Regions from separate parts of the Bacillus methanolicus genome, predicted to be linked through region 2. Evidence: predicted binding sites of a transcription regulator. Region 2 holds the regulator's gene; each other region holds the start of a gene.
What was found. Region 2 encodes Rex, which represses fermentation and respiration genes when NADH is low (regulators of the CRP and FNR family bind a similar motif). Its sites were predicted from a motif close to TTGTGAAATATTTCACAA; they were not measured.

Region 1 (4,204 bases), on a different contig from region 2:
GCGTACCTCAAGCAAATATTCCTACATATCTTTCAAAATATAAAGATTCAAAGTATGAAAATGTAGGCGGTTTAAAGGAACCCGATTTTGAAAAAATCAGCGAGATCGATCCGGATTTAATTATCATATCCGCTAGACAGCAAGATGCATATGAAGAATTAAGTAAAATTGCTCCAACTATCTTCTTAGGTATTGATACTTCTCGATATATGGAATCCTTTGAAAAGAATACTAAAACTCTTGGCGAAATCTTTGGCAAAGAAAGCGAAGTGGAAGAAGAACTGGCAAAAGTGAAGGAATCAATTGAAGCTTTACATAAAAAAGCTTCAGAAAGCGGCAAGAGTGGGTTGGTCATTTTAGCAAATGAAGGGAATATCAGTGCATACGGCCCTGGTTCAAGATTCGGTTTGATCCATGATGTATTTGGAGTTCAGGCTGTAGATGAAAATATTGAAGTATCAACACACGGCCAGAACATTTCGTTTGAGTATATCGTTGAGAAAGACCCCGATTATCTATTTGTTATTGACAGAGGAGCGGTGGTAGAAGGAAGCGGCGGCTCGTCTGCAAAAGCAACGGTTGAAAATGAATTAGTAAAAAATACGAAAGCATATAAGAATGACAATATTGTGTATTTGGATCCTAACTATTGGTATCTGTCAGGTGGAGGTTTGATTTCAGTAGCTGAGATGGTGAAGGAAATCGAAAAAGGCATTGAATAATTTCTATAAAACAAATTTTTTGAACTACCTAATTCGAGTAATGTAGAATTAGGTAGTTTATTTTTTGGCTCTATAATATTTGTTGGGGTTTAAACACACTTTCGTTTGCATAAAAAATACACGCAAACATCCAATTCCTTTATTCTTGAATTGTCCAGAAACAAGTCTAAAGAATGGAGTTGCGTGTATATGAATTTTATCATGTATATTCTTGGTTTAAAAGAGGTTGTCCTGACCAAAGTGGAACAAGTTGGGGAAGTTGTACAGTTTCATGTGGAGATGGAACGAAAGATGCATCGTTGCCCCCGTTGTAACAGAAGGACAAGCCGTGTTCATGATTACCGGATCCAGAAAATCCAGCATTTGAAATGGTTTGAGCGAAAGACCCAGATTTTTTATAGACGTCGGAGATATGTATGCAGCTGCGGGAAACGTTTCTCTGAGAAAAACTCCATAGTCGAGCGCTACCAACGCACTTCCATTGAGTGGAACCAGGCCGTATCCATCCGGGCCATCAAAGGAAAGACCTTCAAGGAAACCGCTGAGAACTATGGCACTTCTGCGTCGACGGTAGTCCGCCGGTTTGACCGCTTGGCGAGCAGTGAAATCCGTGCGGTTGAGGAATTGCCGAAAATCATTGCCATTGACGAATACAAAGGCGATACGAAGGAAGGCAAATACCAATTAATCATAGCCGACGGGGTGACAAAAAAGCCATTGGATATCCTCCCCAATCGGTATAAAAAAACCATTAAGCAATACCTTCAAAAGCACGGAAGCCAGGTCCAAGTGGTCATTATGGATATGAACCAATCGTTTAAGGCGGCTGTCCAGGCAGCACTGGGGCGTCCGGTTATTATCGCAGATCGATTTCACTTCTGCCGGTATATCTACTGGGCGCTTGATGCGGTGAGAAGGCGAGTCCAACAGGATTTTCACGATTATGACCGTAAAAAGTGCAAGCGAATGAAACATGTCTTCCACAAGGCCAGTGACCGCCTTACGGAAGAGGAACGCTGGTATTTAGAGCGTTATCAGGATATGTCCGAGGAGCTCAGGAAGGCATACGAACTCAAAAAGGACTATCGAGAATGGTTTACACGTGCCAAAGAGATTGGCAGGGATCAAATTGCCGTGGTGAAAGAGGAGTTAAAAGCGTTTTACCGATTGGTTGAAGCTTCGGAAATCCCAGAGATGGAGAAGGCCATAAAGACCTTTCAAAACTGGCAGACAGAAATCCTTAACAGTTTTGTTTATGACTGTTCCAACGGATTTTTGGAAGGGATCAATAATTTGACCAAAGTACAAAAACGGAATGCCTTTGGCTTCAGAAGTTTTGAACGCTTCAGGGCTAAAATTTTATTATCACATCAGTATAAAGGAATTGGGGTTCACATTGGATAAGGGTGAGGACACAAAGTCATCACCCCAACATTTGACGGAGAACCTATTTTTTTAAGAACATTGATTACGATTTTCGTCGTTTTTTTGTAACATAATTGTCAAACTGTCAAAGGTGTTATGACAGTTTTTTTGTTATAGTGTTAAGTAAGATTCTCTTTTAATAGAGAATGGAAATAAAAATTGTTTTCGTCGCCCGGAAAGTGGCCTGTTTATTTTTGTGGAGTTTTCAAGTTTTCCATATTATTAATCGTGCTTATTCATGTGAAATTATGAACATTTTATGAACTAACTCTGGCGAAATTCTTAAAGGAGGAACAACGATGGATCCAGTAATGTTGGCAAGGATACAATTTGCTACGACTACAATCTTCCACTTCTTTTTCGTGCCGCTTACCATTGGGCTGGCATTTATGATCGCGATAATGGAAACATTATACGTTGTGAAGAAAAAAGAGATTTACAAAAATATGGCGAAATTTTGGGGACATTTGTTCCTGATTAACTTTGCTGTAGGGGTTGTAACTGGAATTATTCAGGAATTCCAATTTGGGATGAACTGGTCCGATTATTCTAGATTTATGGGTGATGTATTCGGAGCGCCACTGGCCATTGAAGCGTTGCTTGCCTTTTTTATGGAGTCTACTTTTATTGGCCTTTGGATTTTTGGCTGGGATCGTTTCCCAAAAAAAGTACACTTGGCAAGTATTTGGCTTGTATCAATTGGGTCTATGATATCCGGATTTTGGATTTTAACGGCACACTCCTTTATGCAAGTGCCTGTCGGTTATGAAATAAGAAATGGCAGGGCGGAAATGGTTGATTTTCTTGCACTTATCACCAATGGAAAATTATGGGTGGAATTTCCGCATGTCATCACAGGTGCATTGTGTACCGGAGCGTTCTTCGTTGCCGGTGTTAGTGCCTATAACCTTTTGAAAAAGAAACATGTTGAATTCTACAGAAAATCCATGAATCTCGCATTAATCATTGGTTTAATCGGAAGTCTTGGAACTGCCTTCAGCGGACATGCCCAAGCACAATATCTTGTGAAAACACAGCCTATGAAGATGGCAGCTGCAGAGGGTATTTGGGAAGATACACCTGATCCTGCTCCATGGTCAGTATTTGCCTGGATTGATACAGAGAAACAAGAAAATAAGTATGAACTAAATATTCCTTATGCATTAAGCTTTTTATCTTATTCTAAATTTGAAGGCAGTCTAAAAGGAATGAAAACTCTTCAAGCCGAATATGAGGAAAAATACGATTCAATCGTGGGCGAAGGGACAAATTATATCCCGCCGGTCAAGACAACGTATTGGAGCTTCCGGTTAATGATTGGCTTTGGTACAGCGATGATCTTATTATCAATGATTGGTTTGTATCTATGGAAAAAGGGGCGCCTTGAGCAAAGCAGTTTGTTCTTGAAATTGCTTCTTCCGGCTATCTCATTTCCGTTTTTGGGAAACACTTTCGGATGGATCATGACCGAAGTGGGCCGTCAGCCATGGACGGTATTTGGATTGTTGACGACTAAAGATTCTGTATCACCAAATGTTTCTCCAGAGACCATTTTAACTTCAATTATTATGTACACGCTGATTTTCACGATTCTTGCGAGTGTGATGGTTTATTTGATGGTTCGTGAAATAAAGCATGGACCGGAAGAGCATAAAGATGAAAATTCAACTGTATCAACAGATCCGTTCAATAAGGCAGGTGTTTAAGATGGAATTGAGTGAACTTTGGTTTGTCTTAATCTCCGTACTCTTTATCGGCTTCTTCTTTCTTGAAGGTTTTGATTTTGGCGTAGGAATGTCGACTCGATTTCTTGCCCGCGACCAAAAAGAGAGGACCGTCATGGTGAATACAATCGGTCCTTTCTGGGACGCGAACGAAGTATGGCTAATCGCTGCAGCGGGGTCCATTTTTGCAGCCTTTCCGAACTGGTATGCAACGATGTTCAGCGGCTATTACTTGCTGATGCTGGCAATCTTGCTGAGCCTGATTGTACGCGGTGTTTCCTTTGAATTCCGCCGCAAGGTTGATGATGAGCGCTGGACGAATGTGTGGGACTG
Region 2 (4,204 bases):
CCGCGAAGCATCGCACGACGCGCATCTTCACTAAATTTAATCTCTTTTGCCATGATGAAAAACCTCCCCTAATTTTTATCATATCGTTATTCTAGCCGAGTAGTTTGATCTGGCCTCCATGAGTTGGAACGGCTATCTCATTTTACTCTACTACAGCAAGGATGTCGTTTTCGCGCAAAATTAAATATTCCTTACCATCATACTTTACTTCTGTACCAGCGTATTTTGAGAAGATAATGCGATCGCCTACAGATACCTCAAGTGCTACACGCTCGCCGCTGTCAAGAACACGGCCGGTTCCAACAGCTACTACTTTACCTTCTTGAGGCTTTTCTTTTGCTGTGTCCGGTAAAACGATACCGCTTGCAGTTTTTTCTTCGGATTCGACAAGCTCAATTACAATGCGATCACCTAGTGGCTTTAACAAGGGAAACAACCTCCTCAAATTTAAATATATTATTATCATTATTAGCACTCGCACCCGTTGAGTGCTAACACAATTATTATATTAAATAAATCAAATCTCTTTTGCAAGCCTAAAGAAAAAAATTTTTGATATTGGAATCCCGATTTTCTTCATCGATTTTTGCTGCATATAAGATTATGCTTCAATGATTCTAAATTATTCCTTTAATCCATAGAATTTGAAACAGCCTGCCGTCAATAGTAGAATGGTACAGAGTCCATTAGTTTTTAACAAAAGGAGTAAAATGCTGTTGAAAAAAGAATATTGGTTCATATTAATAACGTATATTGCCATGCATCTGTCCGGTCTGTTTGGGATTCCGCTTATCACTTTTTTAGGAGCTTTCTTCGGCAAAAGTATCAAGGAAATGGAAGTGCTCGCAGTCCCTTATTGGCTGGTTTTCAGTTTTACTTTTACATTCATTATTGTTCTTTTACTTTTGAGAAAAGAAATCAAAGCGGGTTCAAATAAAAGGAATGCAGCCTCCGCGATTTCATCTGTCTATTGGTCTGTGGGCGGCGTCTTCATGGCCCTTTTTGCCCAATACATTGCAGCCAATATTGAAAGAATCGTCGGAATTGAAATGGGTTCGGAAAATACTCAGCAAATTATTAATATTATTGAGTCTTTTCCCTTTGTTATTTTAGTAAGTTCAGTAATTGGTCCGATTTTAGAGGAAATTGTTTTTCGCAAAATTATTTTCGGAGCGCTCCATAAGCGGCTGAACTTCTTTCTATCCGCACTGATCAGTTCTTTAATATTCGCTCTGGCCCATGCTGAACCTGAGCATATCATTTTATATTCTGCAATGGGCTTTACATTTGCTTTTCTTTATGTTAAAACCAAACGGATTATCGTTCCTATCATTGCCCATGTGGCAATGAATACATTCGTCGTATTAATTCAGTCCGTATACAGGGAAGATATAGAGAGAATTCTGCGCGAAGCGGAAAAAATTCAAAGTTTTATTGGAGGATTTTAGATGAGGCAGTCTCCCTTGATTTCAGGCATCTTTTATATTCTGCTGGGCACTTTGTTCACTTTTTTTGCCATCCGACATGTGAATGAAACCGGCTGGGGATTTTTTACTTACTTGCTCGTGTTATTAGCAACATTTGATATTGGATCAGGAATCAGAATGATTACTTTTCATTTTAAGATCAAAAATGCAAATAAATTATAAAAATCTTAGCCAAACAGTGGCGCAACTACAAGGGGTCTGATCTTCAGACCCCTTATTTTGCATTGGCATTATTATTAAGAACAATTTCTTCGCTAATCTTCTTCCGGCGGATAATGCTTTAAGAAATAAACTAATGACTGTAATTCGACCAGTAAATCGATATGATGGACACGGACCGATGACGGAACATTTAATCTTGCCGGTGTAAAGTTTAAAATACCTTTTACATTCGCATTAACAAGCCGGTCTGTAACTGATTGAGCTTCCGGTACAGGAACGGTTAAGATGGCAACCTGTATATCCGTTTCCATCATTATTTTTTCAAGATCATCCATATGATAGACAGGTACTTGCCCTATCTTTTTTCCCACTTTGTTTTGATCAATGTCAAAAGCGATTTCAATTTTCGTGTTATTGTTTTTAAGAATATTATAATTTAAGAATGCGGTTCCTAAATTCCCGACTCCGACTAAAGCAACCTTTGTCAACTCATCCTGATCAAGCGCTTTGCGAAAAAAAGACAGCAGATAGTTCACATTGTAGCCGTAACCTTTTTTTCCTAAAGCGCCAAAATAAGAAAAATCCCTGCGGATCGTTGCTGAATCTACTTTTACTGCTTCACTCAGTTCAGCAGATGAAACCTTTTGTTTTCCGGAAGAATGAAGGTTTTTCAAAAAGCGATAATATAAAGGCAGCCTTTTGGCCGTTGCTTGGGGTATTTTCACCATTTCGTTTGACATCTTTCATTCACCGCCTTTTTGTTTATTTACGTCCTTTCTCCCTAAAATAATCTCCGTTTATTCCGCCTGTTTTTTCAACCAAATACGTTTCTCCAATAACCATGCCTTTGTCAACGGCTTTACACATATCGTAAATCGTTAGAGCACAAACGGAAGCTGCGGTTAATGCTTCCATCTCTACTCCTGTACTCCCCTTTGTTTTAACCGAGGCTTCAATATTTAGAATATAGTTTTCCTGATCATTCTCCCAGAAAAATGAAATATCTACTCCAGTAAGAGGAATAGGATGGCACATCGGAATGATTTCCCATGTTTTTTTTGCTGCCATTACCCCGGCAACTTGAGCAACTGACAGAACATCCCCTTTTTTTATCTTATTATTCGTAATTTTTTCATATAACTCTCTATTTACAGTAATACTCGAACGTGCTAATGCAGTTCGCACCGTTTCCGGCTTACTGCTGACATCTACCATTTTCGCTCTGCCTTCTTCGTTGAAATGAGTAAACTCAGCCATAAAAAACACCTCACAACAAATCATACACTATTTTGACATTTCTGTGTGATAACTTTGTAACATTGTTCACAAAATCACATGTATTGCCGACACAATGTGAATAAGATACACTAGTTTTATGGTAACCTGAGGTGAGAGCAAATGATTTTATTACAAGTTAATCAATTAACGAAATATTATGGTGCTGATCTTATTTTATCGAATATAAAGCTTGAAGTTCAAAACCGTGACAGAATTGCCCTTGTCGGAAGAAACGGCGCGGGTAAGTCTACTCTATTAAAAATCATTGCCGGGCACCTGTCGTATGATTCAGGCGAGATAATAAAACCAAAGGACGTTTCAATCGGGTATTTAGCACAAAATACCGGGCTTGAATCCGAATTGTCCATTTGGGATGAAATGATGACTGTTTTTGAACCGCTGCAAAAAATGGAAAAAGAGCTGCGAAAATTAGAAGAAAAAATGGCAGACCCGGCGGTGTTTGAAAATGCAGCTGCCTACGAACGCATTCTCAAAGAGTACGATCTTTTACAAGTTCAGTTTAAAGAGCAAGGCGGTTATCAATATGAAGCGGATATCCGTTCTGTCCTTCACGGGCTCAATTTTCATGAGTACGATTATTCCACTAAGATTTCAAGTCTGAGCGGAGGCCAGAAAACAAGACTTGCTCTCGGAAAGCTGCTCTTAACAAAGCCCGATATTTTAATTTTGGACGAGCCTACCAACCACCTTGATATTGAAACATTAACGTGGCTTGAGCAATATTTGCAGAACTATGATGGAGCGGTATTGATCGTTTCCCATGACCGATACTTTTTAGATAAGGTCGTGACACAAGTTTATGAAATTTCTCGGCATCAAATCCAAAAATATCATGGCAATTACAGTTCATACCTTCAGCAAAAAGCCGAAAACTTTGAACGAGAAATGAAGCAGTATGAAAAACAACAGGAAGAAATAGCCAAATTACAGGAATTTATTGCGCGAAATCTGGCCCGGGCTTCAACAACAAAGCGGGCGCAAAGCCGGCGTAAACAACTTGAAAAAATGGAGATCATGGACCGGCCTCTCGGCGATGAGAAATCTGCTTCTTTTTCTTTTGACATTGAACGGCAAAGCGGAAATGACGTCCTCAAAGTACATGAGCTGGCCGTAGGATACAAAGGGAATAAGGTATCAGACAACATCTCATTCCGGATCACCCGCGGGGAAAGCATCGCTTTAGTCGGTCCAAACGGAATCGGCAAATCTACTTTATTAAAAACGATCGTCAAAAAGCTTCCAGCGCTTTCAGGGGA
Region 3 (4,204 bases), on a different contig from region 2:
AAAACGCTCAACAGCATGGGAATTTTCACAGTCGGGCAATTGGCCCGCTACGATTTGAAAGCACTTGAAAAGAAATTTGGAATCATGGGGAACCAGCTTTATTATCATGCATGGGGAGTCGACCTTTCCGATATCGGGGCGCCGATTATGGAAGGGCAGATCAGTTTTGGAAAAAGCCAGGTCCTATTGCGCGACTACAAGGAAGAGCATGAAATTAAAGCTGTCATATTGGAAATGTGTGAAGAAGTGGCGAGAAGAGCCCGAAACCACAAAAAGGCGGGAAGGACGATCAGCTTTGGCCTCGGCTACAGCCAGGATGAATTCGGCGGCGGCTTTTACCGCTCCCGGACGGTTGAGCAGCCGACAAACGTAACAATGGACCTTTACCGGGTTTGTCTGGATCTTTTTCATGAATTTTATGAAGGAAAAACGGTCCGGAAAATTTCCATTTCACTTGGAAACATCGTCGATGATAATCAAATGCAGCTCAGCCTGTTTGATTTAAACGGTTGGAAAAAGCACGAACTCGGTTATGCTGTCGATCGTATTCGCAGCCGGTTTGGATCAGGGGCATTGCTGCGGGCTGTTTCCTATACGGAAGCCGGAACAGCCAGACACCGGGCGACTCTCGTTGGCGGCCATAAAATGTAAACGAACTGGAGTGAGGTGGAGAAACGATGATACGAGACCGGGGAAGGATCAAATGGACATCGATGATGCTTCCTGAACATGTAAAGCTGCTCAGAGACTGGGCAAAGGAAGATATGTACGAGAACAAAATAGAGCCCGATGAACAGCAGCTTGAAGTGATGAATGAAGTGATGGCGGAAGCAATGGAATTTAAAAAAAGCGTAGCAATTACGTATTACAGGGGGCGGAGGTACCAGCTCGTCATCGGCACTATTCATTATTGGGATGAAACAGCCAAAAAACTCCATGTGGTCGACCGTTTTGAAGAAGTGCACCAGATTGAAATTTCAAGCATTGCTGATGTCCGGTTTGCAGATGAATAGAAAAGCGAGCCGGATAAAGAAAAACGGAGCTCAAAATGCTACAATAAGGTCATGCAACAAGAAAGGAGCATTCAGGTGGAAATCACATTAACAGACGAGGCTGCCAGTAAACTTGATGAGAAAACGGCGGGAAAAACAGGTTATTTAAAGCTAAAATATGATACAGACGGATGCGGCTGCGCCGTAAACGGTGTAACGGCTCTTTGGTTCGTCAGCGAAACAGACAGTGACGACGAAGAAATTGTCACAAACAACAGGAGCATTTTTGTAGAGAAGTCGGCAAAAGTTTTGCTGGATGAAAAAATGAAAATTGATTTTTTAGAAAGTGCCAATTGTTTTCAATTAAAAAGTTCGGGCGAGATCATAAACGGAAGAATGAGCTTTATTGATAAAACAAAATAATAAAAATAAGATCAGGCGGGGCTGACTCTCAGCCTCGTTTTTTTTTATGTGTCGGACAATAAAACAACAGGTGCAGTGAAATGCACCTTATATTAATGTCTGGCGCGATATTCTGATGAGTATGGTAAGGGATTTTGTTCAAGATGTAATTCGAACTTATGAATGTTTTTCACAAAAAATTCGTGAAATTTGTCACGAAGTGTTCAAAGCTTAAAAGCTCATGAGGCAAAACAAGTTTTATACTATGAATATAGTGAAAACGAATAAATGGAGAGGTGAGGAACATATGGAATTTGATAATATCATGCTAAGCCGCATATTAACGACTTTAACGTTATCCTTCCACATTATTTTCGCAACAATTGGGGTTGGCATCCCTTTGATGGTTTCGATTGCAGAATTTATTGGAATTAAAAAGAATGATTCCCATTATTTACTGCTTGCTAGACGCTGGACACGCGGGTTTGTCATCACGGTAGCGATTGGAGTAGTAACCGGAACATGTATCGGTTTGCAGCTTTCGCTTTTATGGCCGAGCTTTATGAAGATTGCAGGACAAGCGATTAGTTTGCCTTTATTTTTGGAAACATTCGCTTTCTTCTTTGAAGCCATTTTCTTAGGAATTTATTTATATACGTGGGATCGATTTAAAAACCAGCTTTATCATTGGATGTTATCGATTCCGATTGTCCTTGGAGCCTCAATGTCTGCGTTTTTTATTACGACTGTCAATGCATTTATGAACACACCGCAAGGCTTCCAAATAGTAGATGGTGCTATCACAACATTAGACCCCATTAAAGCCATGTTTAATCCGGCAACACCAACGAAAACATTTCACGTCTTGGCAACTGCTTACGTAACATCTGCATTCATACTGGCCACGATTGCAGCATTCCAAATTTTAAGAGGAAAAAATACAGAGTATACGAGAAAAGCTTTGCATTTAACAGTTACATCAGCATTTATTTTTGCCATACTGACAGGGATCGCAGGCGACTTGTCCGCGAAGTTCCTGGCAAAGCACCAGCCTGAAAAATTAGCTGCGATTGAATGGCATTTTGAAACGGAAAAAGGAGCCGACCTTGTTTTATTCGGTGTATTAGATGAAGATAAACAAGAGGTCAAATATGCCATTCATTTACCGAAGATGCTAAGCTTTTTATCTTTCAGCAATTTTGACGGGGAAGTAATAGGGTTAAATGAGTTTCCAAAAGATGAAACTCCTCCATTATATATACACTATTTGTTTGACTTTAAAGTAATGTTTGCTATGTTTATGCTCCTTGTATCTTTCTTATATGTTGTTTTTTCCAAATGGAAAAAAGAATGGATGCAACATAAATGGCTGCTGCGTGCAATTGTTCTTTGCGGCCCTTTAGCAATGATTTCTATTGAATTAGGTTGGTTTTTGGCGGAAGTTGGCCGTCAGCCGTGGATTTTAAGAGGATATATGAAAGTATCGGAAGCAGCGACTACCTCAAACGGAGTAGGAGAGATGTTGTGGTTGTTCTTTGGCTTATATGCACTGCTTGCCATAGTTTGTACAATTGTGCTTCGCAAAATGTTTATCAACAACCCGGCTGAAGCAGAGCTTGAGTATCGATTTCGCGATTAATCCAGGAAAGGAGGATGCTGAAGGTGGAAAATCAATTAGTAGGAATAACTGTTCTTTGGCTGTTTCTTTATGGGTACTTAATTGTTGCTTCCGTTGATTTTGGCGCAGGTTTTTTCGCTTATTATGGAAAAATCACAAAACAAGATCATATAATGAATAAGCTTATTAGCCGTTACTTATCACCTGTATGGGAAGTAACGAACGTATTTTTTGTCTTTTTCTTTGTCGGAATTGTCGGATTCTTTCCTGATACAGCATACTATTTTGGAACAGCCTTGCTTGTACCGGGAAGTATTTCACTCGTTTTATTAGCGATTCGCGGTTCCTTTTATGCATTCAATAACTACGGAGCAAAAGATAATAACATATATATGTTTTTATATGGAGCAACAGGGCTGCTGATTCCTGCCTCGTTATCAACTGCTCTGACGATTTCGGAAGGCGGTTTTATTGAAAAAAGAGGAGACAAGTTAGTCTTCTTAGCAAAAGAGTTATTTATAAACCCTTATTCTTGGAGTGTCGTCATTTTGGCGATTGTGTCAGTTTTATTTATAAGTGCCAGCTTCCTTACGTATTATGCGGACAGAGCAGATGACCGTAAGGCGCTTGAGCTTTTGCGCGGATTTGCCCTTTTTTGGAGCCTGCCGACGATTTTGGCAAGTTTCTTAGTTTTTGTTACGTTAAGACAACATAATTTCGCTCACTTTGAAAATATTCTCGATCATTACTGGTGGATGTTTGTGCTTTCATTAATTTGTTTCATCATCGCATCCGTATTGATCTGGATGCGTCGAAATTACGGAACGGCCTTTATCTTCGTTATGTTTCAATTTTTCTTTGCGTTCTTTGGCTATGGGGCTTCCCACTTGCCGTATCTTTTATACCCTTATGTCACCATTTACAGCGGCTACACGAATGAGACAATGGGAATTGCGCTTGTCATCGCATTTATTTTAGGATTATTGCTATTAATCCCATCGATCATTTTGTTAATGCGTTTATTCTTGTTTGATGCCGATTATGTTAAAGGGAAAAAATAGAAAGATTGAGATCCCATTCGATACACTTAGAATGAATATTATTGATAGAAAAATAGAGAAACGAACAGGCAGGCCATCGAAAAACGGGCCTGCTTTTTTGGTTAAAAAAATTTATATTTTTCAATATTTTA
Region 4 (4,204 bases), on a different contig from region 2:
TTGCTTTTTTAATAATAATAAAACTAATTCCTTGAGTTAATACGGCCAAGAATATATAAAAATCACCGATCGACACAAGGTGAATTCCGCTTTTGCCGTTTAACACGACAAACATCACGCCGGTAAATCCGAGCAATATCCCGACAAATCTGAACACCGTAAACCGATGACCTAAAAAGACGACCGCAAACACCGATGTCACTAACGGAACAAGAGCTAAAATTAATCCGGCGTTAGAGGCTGTCGTTTTTGTTAATCCGACTGCAAGAAAAAGGTGGTGTGCAACGACGCCAAATAAAGCTGCCGAACAAATATACATAATGTCCTTCCAAGTTAATTTCCGCAGCTGACCGATGAATAATAAAGTCAGAATCACTACGATTCCTGCAGTAAATATCCGAAACGACGTTAACGTCACCGGAGAAAAATGTTCGACTAAAATTTTGAGGGCAATCACGTTTAATCCCCAGATCATCATAATCACATTCAATAATAGATAAACGAAAGGTTTAGACACCGCCATCACTTCCTTCAAGTTGAAAAGTCAAACAACAAAAAAGCAGCTGTGCCTTTATTTGGGACAGCTTCGCTATATGCAGAAACAACTCTTTAAATTTCATTTTAGCAATCATTCAACAGAATGACTATCAAAGTATGATAAAGTTTTCCTTATCCAAATTGGTATTTTTAAATATTAGGTTGGTGAAGATTGAAATCAAATAATAAATAAAAACAGACAAGTATTAAACCCTTACCTGCATATGATTGTAATGGACAAGTGATTGGAGGTGAAAAAATTGCGATTTATAGTGCTTAAGAAAGGGACTATGATGATTTTTCTTTTATTTATAATTACGCTTGCGGCCGCCGGTGTTTGGTTTTTTGGAACATCTGGCTCGGTTCCTGTTACCAGCCGGGAGCAGAATCAAGACGAACAAATAAGAGAGATTCATATGGTTACCGGTGAATTTTCAGCAAAAACAAGAGATGGGAAAGAAATTGAGGCATATCGCTGGGATCCAAGTACTGTGTTTGTTAACAAAGGGGAAAAAGTCCGCCTTACTATTTTAGGTGTAAACGGAAAAGAACATCCATATATTATCGAAGGAACTGACATAAAAGGCGTTGTTAAACAAGGTGAGGAAACGACAGTACCACTGCAATTTAAAAAAGAAGGAATATACAGGCTTATTTGCCTAACGCATCCTAACAAAGATCGTAATGGCCCGATGATTGCATACATTGTAGTAGATTAATAACAATGGTAAGCACTGGATATCGTCAATTCCAGTGCTTTTTGCCCTTATTATCTCCCGATGAACATTTGCGTCCAGTAATGACCGTATGCCCCTCCTTTTGCATAACCTACACCAATTTCAGTAAAACTGCTTGATAAAATATTTTTTCGATGGCCGTCACTGTTCATCCAGGCTGTTACTACATCCTTAGGAGTCCGTTGTCCGGCAGCAATATTTTCACCGGCTGTACGGTATGTAATTCCGAAATTTTTCATCATTTGGAACGGGCTTCCGTATGTTGGAGAAGTATGGTCAAAATAATTTCGATTGATCATGTCTTGGGATTTATATCTTGCTACTCTCGCAAGTTCCCAGTTTGTTTTTAACGGTTTTAAACCGTATTTTGCCCTCTCCTGATTCACAAGCTGGACAACTTGGTTTTCATAGCTTTTAACTTCATCCAAACATGGAATAGTAATTTTTTGTCCTGGATAGATGAAGTTCGGATTTGAAATTTGCGGGTTTGCCTGAATAATTTCAGAAACGCCAACATGATAGCGAACCGCAATTTTCCACATTGTGTCACCGTGCTGAACCGTATGTATAGTCGCAGCTTCGGCATTGCTGCTTATTCCAAAGACTAGAGCGACAGACAACAATAAAGATACTGATAGAGATTTTAATGTTTTCATAGTTTTATTTAACCAAACTATTCTACACGATGAAACCGGTAATAAATGGTGTTAATAGAATAGATTTTTATATAACAGATTCTCATCATCGCTAATTAATTATAATACAGTTTTGAAAATATCAGGTTTTATTTGATTTTAAAAACTTTATTGATCATTTATACACCTATACACCCTAAAGATAAACCTTTTAAAACAAGGTGTTCACAAAAAATTAACCATTTATGCTCAATATTTCACAATTTATATAAAAATGATCACATGTTATCTGTTATAATAAAAATGTAAAATCTGTTATATATTTTGAGAGGTGAAAATCATGAAACAGTGGGAAGGTTTTACTGGCGGAACTTGGCAAACTGAAGTAAATGTTCGTGACTTTATTTTAAAAAACTTTAAACAGTATAACGGTTCTGACAGTTTCCTTGAAGGTCCGACTGAAGCTACAACAAAATTATGGAAGCAAGTTATGGATTTATCGAAACAAGAACGGGATAATGGCGGTGTCCTTGATATGGACACTGAAATCGTCTCTACGATTACCTCACACGGACCCGGGTATTTGAATAAGGATTTAGAAAAAGTTGTTGGCTTTCAAACTGACAAACCTTTCAAGCGGTCACTGCAGCCGTTCGGCGGAATCCGCATGGCCGTACAGTCTTGTGAAGCGTATGGATTCAAGGTAAACGAAGAAATTGTGAAAATTTTTACAGAATATCGGAAGACTCATAACCAAGGAGTCTATGATGCTTATACAGATGAAATGAAGCTTGCCCGCAAAGCCGGAATCATTACCGGTCTTCCGGATGCATACGGTCGCGGACGGATTATCGGAGACTATCGCCGTGTTCCCCTTTATGGAGTTGACTTCCTGATCAGTGAGAAGAAAAAAGATTTAAAACAAACAAGCCGTATTATGACTGAAGACAATATTCGTCTACGTGAAGAGATTTCTGAGCAGATCAGAGCGCTGGAAGAATTAAAGAAGCTTGCTGAAAGTTACGGATATGACATTTCAAAGCCTGCTTCAAATGCATCCGAAGCGTTTCAATGGCTGTACTTTGCTTACTTGGCAGCAATCAAGGAACAAAACGGCGCTGCCATGAGCCTCGGCCGCGTATCAACTTTCTTAGATATTTATATTGAAAGAGATTTAGAGAAAGGCATTATTACTGAAAAAGAAGCTCAGGAGTTGGTCGACCATTTTGTCATGAAGCTTCGGCTTGTAAAATTTGCCCGAACTCCGGAATATAATGAATTATTTAGCGGCGACCCTACATGGGTTACTGAAGCGATCGGCGGCATGGCATTAGACGGACGCGCACTTGTCACAAAAAATTCATTCCGATTCCTGCATACCCTTGATAACCTAGGTCCTGCTCCGGAGCCAAACTTAACGGTATTATGGTCTACACAGCTTCCGGAAGAATTCAAAAAGTATTGTGCGAAAATGTCGATTAAAACAAGCTCCATCCAGTATGAAAATGATGATATTATGAGGCCTGAATACGGTGATGACTATGGAATCGCTTGCTGCGTATCACCAATGAAAATCGGTAAGCAAATGCAATTTTTCGGAGCGCGTGCAAATCTTGCAAAAGCCCTGCTCTACGCCATTAACGGCGGTAAAGATGAAAAGCTTAAAATTCAGGTTGGTCCTAAGTACACACCGATCATGTCTAATGTTCTAGACTATGATGAAGTCATGGAAAAATTTGATAATATGATGGAATGGCTCGCAGAATTGTATATCAATACTCTGAATATCATCCACTATATGCATGACAAATATTGCTATGAACGAATTGAAATGGCCCTGCATGATACTAAGATTTTGCGCACGATGGCGACTGGACTTGCCGGCTTAAGTGTTGTTGCTGATTCGTTAAGTGCCATTAAACATGCCAATGTAAGAGTTATTCGCGATGAAAACGGTCTAGCTGTCGATTTTGAAATTGAAGGTGATTTCCCTAAATACGGAAACAATGATGACCGTGTTGACAGCATCGCCGTTGATATCGTGAAGCGGTTCATGAAAAAGCTTCGCAAGCATAAAACATACCGCGATTCAGTCCATTCCCTGTCGATATTAACCATTACTTCTAACGTGGTATATGGAAAGAAAACCGGCAACACTCCTGATGGGCGCCGTGCCGGAGAACCATTTGCTCCCGGAGCGAACCCAATGCACGGTCGCGATACAAAAGGAACGCTTGCGTCTCTCTCTTCAGTGGCTAAACTGCCATTCAGTTATGCAATGGATGGTATTTCAAA

Region 1: a site for Rex is predicted at 2,386-2,403, ahead of C0966_RS01660 (cytochrome ubiquinol oxidase subunit I). Genes of this name have one in related genera too.
Region 3: a site for Rex is predicted at 1,596-1,613, ahead of C0966_RS09050 (cytochrome ubiquinol oxidase subunit I). Genes of this name have one in related genera too.
Region 4: a site for Rex is predicted at 2,155-2,172, ahead of pflB (formate C-acetyltransferase). Genes of this name have one in related genera too.

The regions. Positions count from the first base shown of each region.
Region 1 is NZ_PNFF01000001.1:308,955-313,158, forward strand. Features, by position in the region: gene C0966_RS01650 (siderophore ABC transporter substrate-binding protein) at 1-722, shown strand, start outside; gene C0966_RS01655 (ISL3 family transposase) at 912-2,126, shown strand; gene C0966_RS01660 (cytochrome ubiquinol oxidase subunit I) at 2,447-3,853, shown strand; gene cydB (cytochrome d ubiquinol oxidase subunit II) at 3,855-4,204, shown strand, end outside.
Region 2 is NZ_PNFF01000002.1:807,886-812,089, reverse strand. Features, by position in the region: gene groL (chaperonin GroEL) at 1-53, opposite strand, end outside; gene groES (co-chaperone GroES) at 143-427, opposite strand; gene C0966_RS15770 (CPBP family intramembrane glutamic endopeptidase) at 717-1,448, shown strand; gene C0966_RS15765 (YdiK family protein) at 1,449-1,649, shown strand; gene C0966_RS15760 (redox-sensing transcriptional repressor Rex) at 1,742-2,389, opposite strand; gene moaC (cyclic pyranopterin monophosphate synthase MoaC) at 2,412-2,906, opposite strand; gene C0966_RS15750 (ABC-F family ATP-binding cassette domain-containing protein) at 3,048-4,204, shown strand, end outside.
Region 3 is NZ_PNFF01000001.1:1,798,412-1,802,615, reverse strand. Features, by position in the region: gene C0966_RS09065 (DNA polymerase thumb domain-containing protein) at 1-651, shown strand, start outside; gene C0966_RS09060 (YolD-like family protein) at 678-1,013, shown strand; gene C0966_RS09055 (iron-sulfur cluster biosynthesis family protein) at 1,089-1,415, shown strand; gene C0966_RS09050 (cytochrome ubiquinol oxidase subunit I) at 1,702-3,033, shown strand; gene C0966_RS09045 (cytochrome d ubiquinol oxidase subunit II) at 3,057-4,073, shown strand.
Region 4 is NZ_PNFF01000001.1:1,210,184-1,214,387, forward strand. Features, by position in the region: gene C0966_RS06040 (DMT family transporter) at 1-517, opposite strand, end outside; gene C0966_RS06045 (cupredoxin domain-containing protein) at 798-1,256, shown strand; gene safA (SafA/ExsA family spore coat assembly protein) at 1,307-1,930, opposite strand; gene pflB (formate C-acetyltransferase) at 2,250-4,204, shown strand, end outside.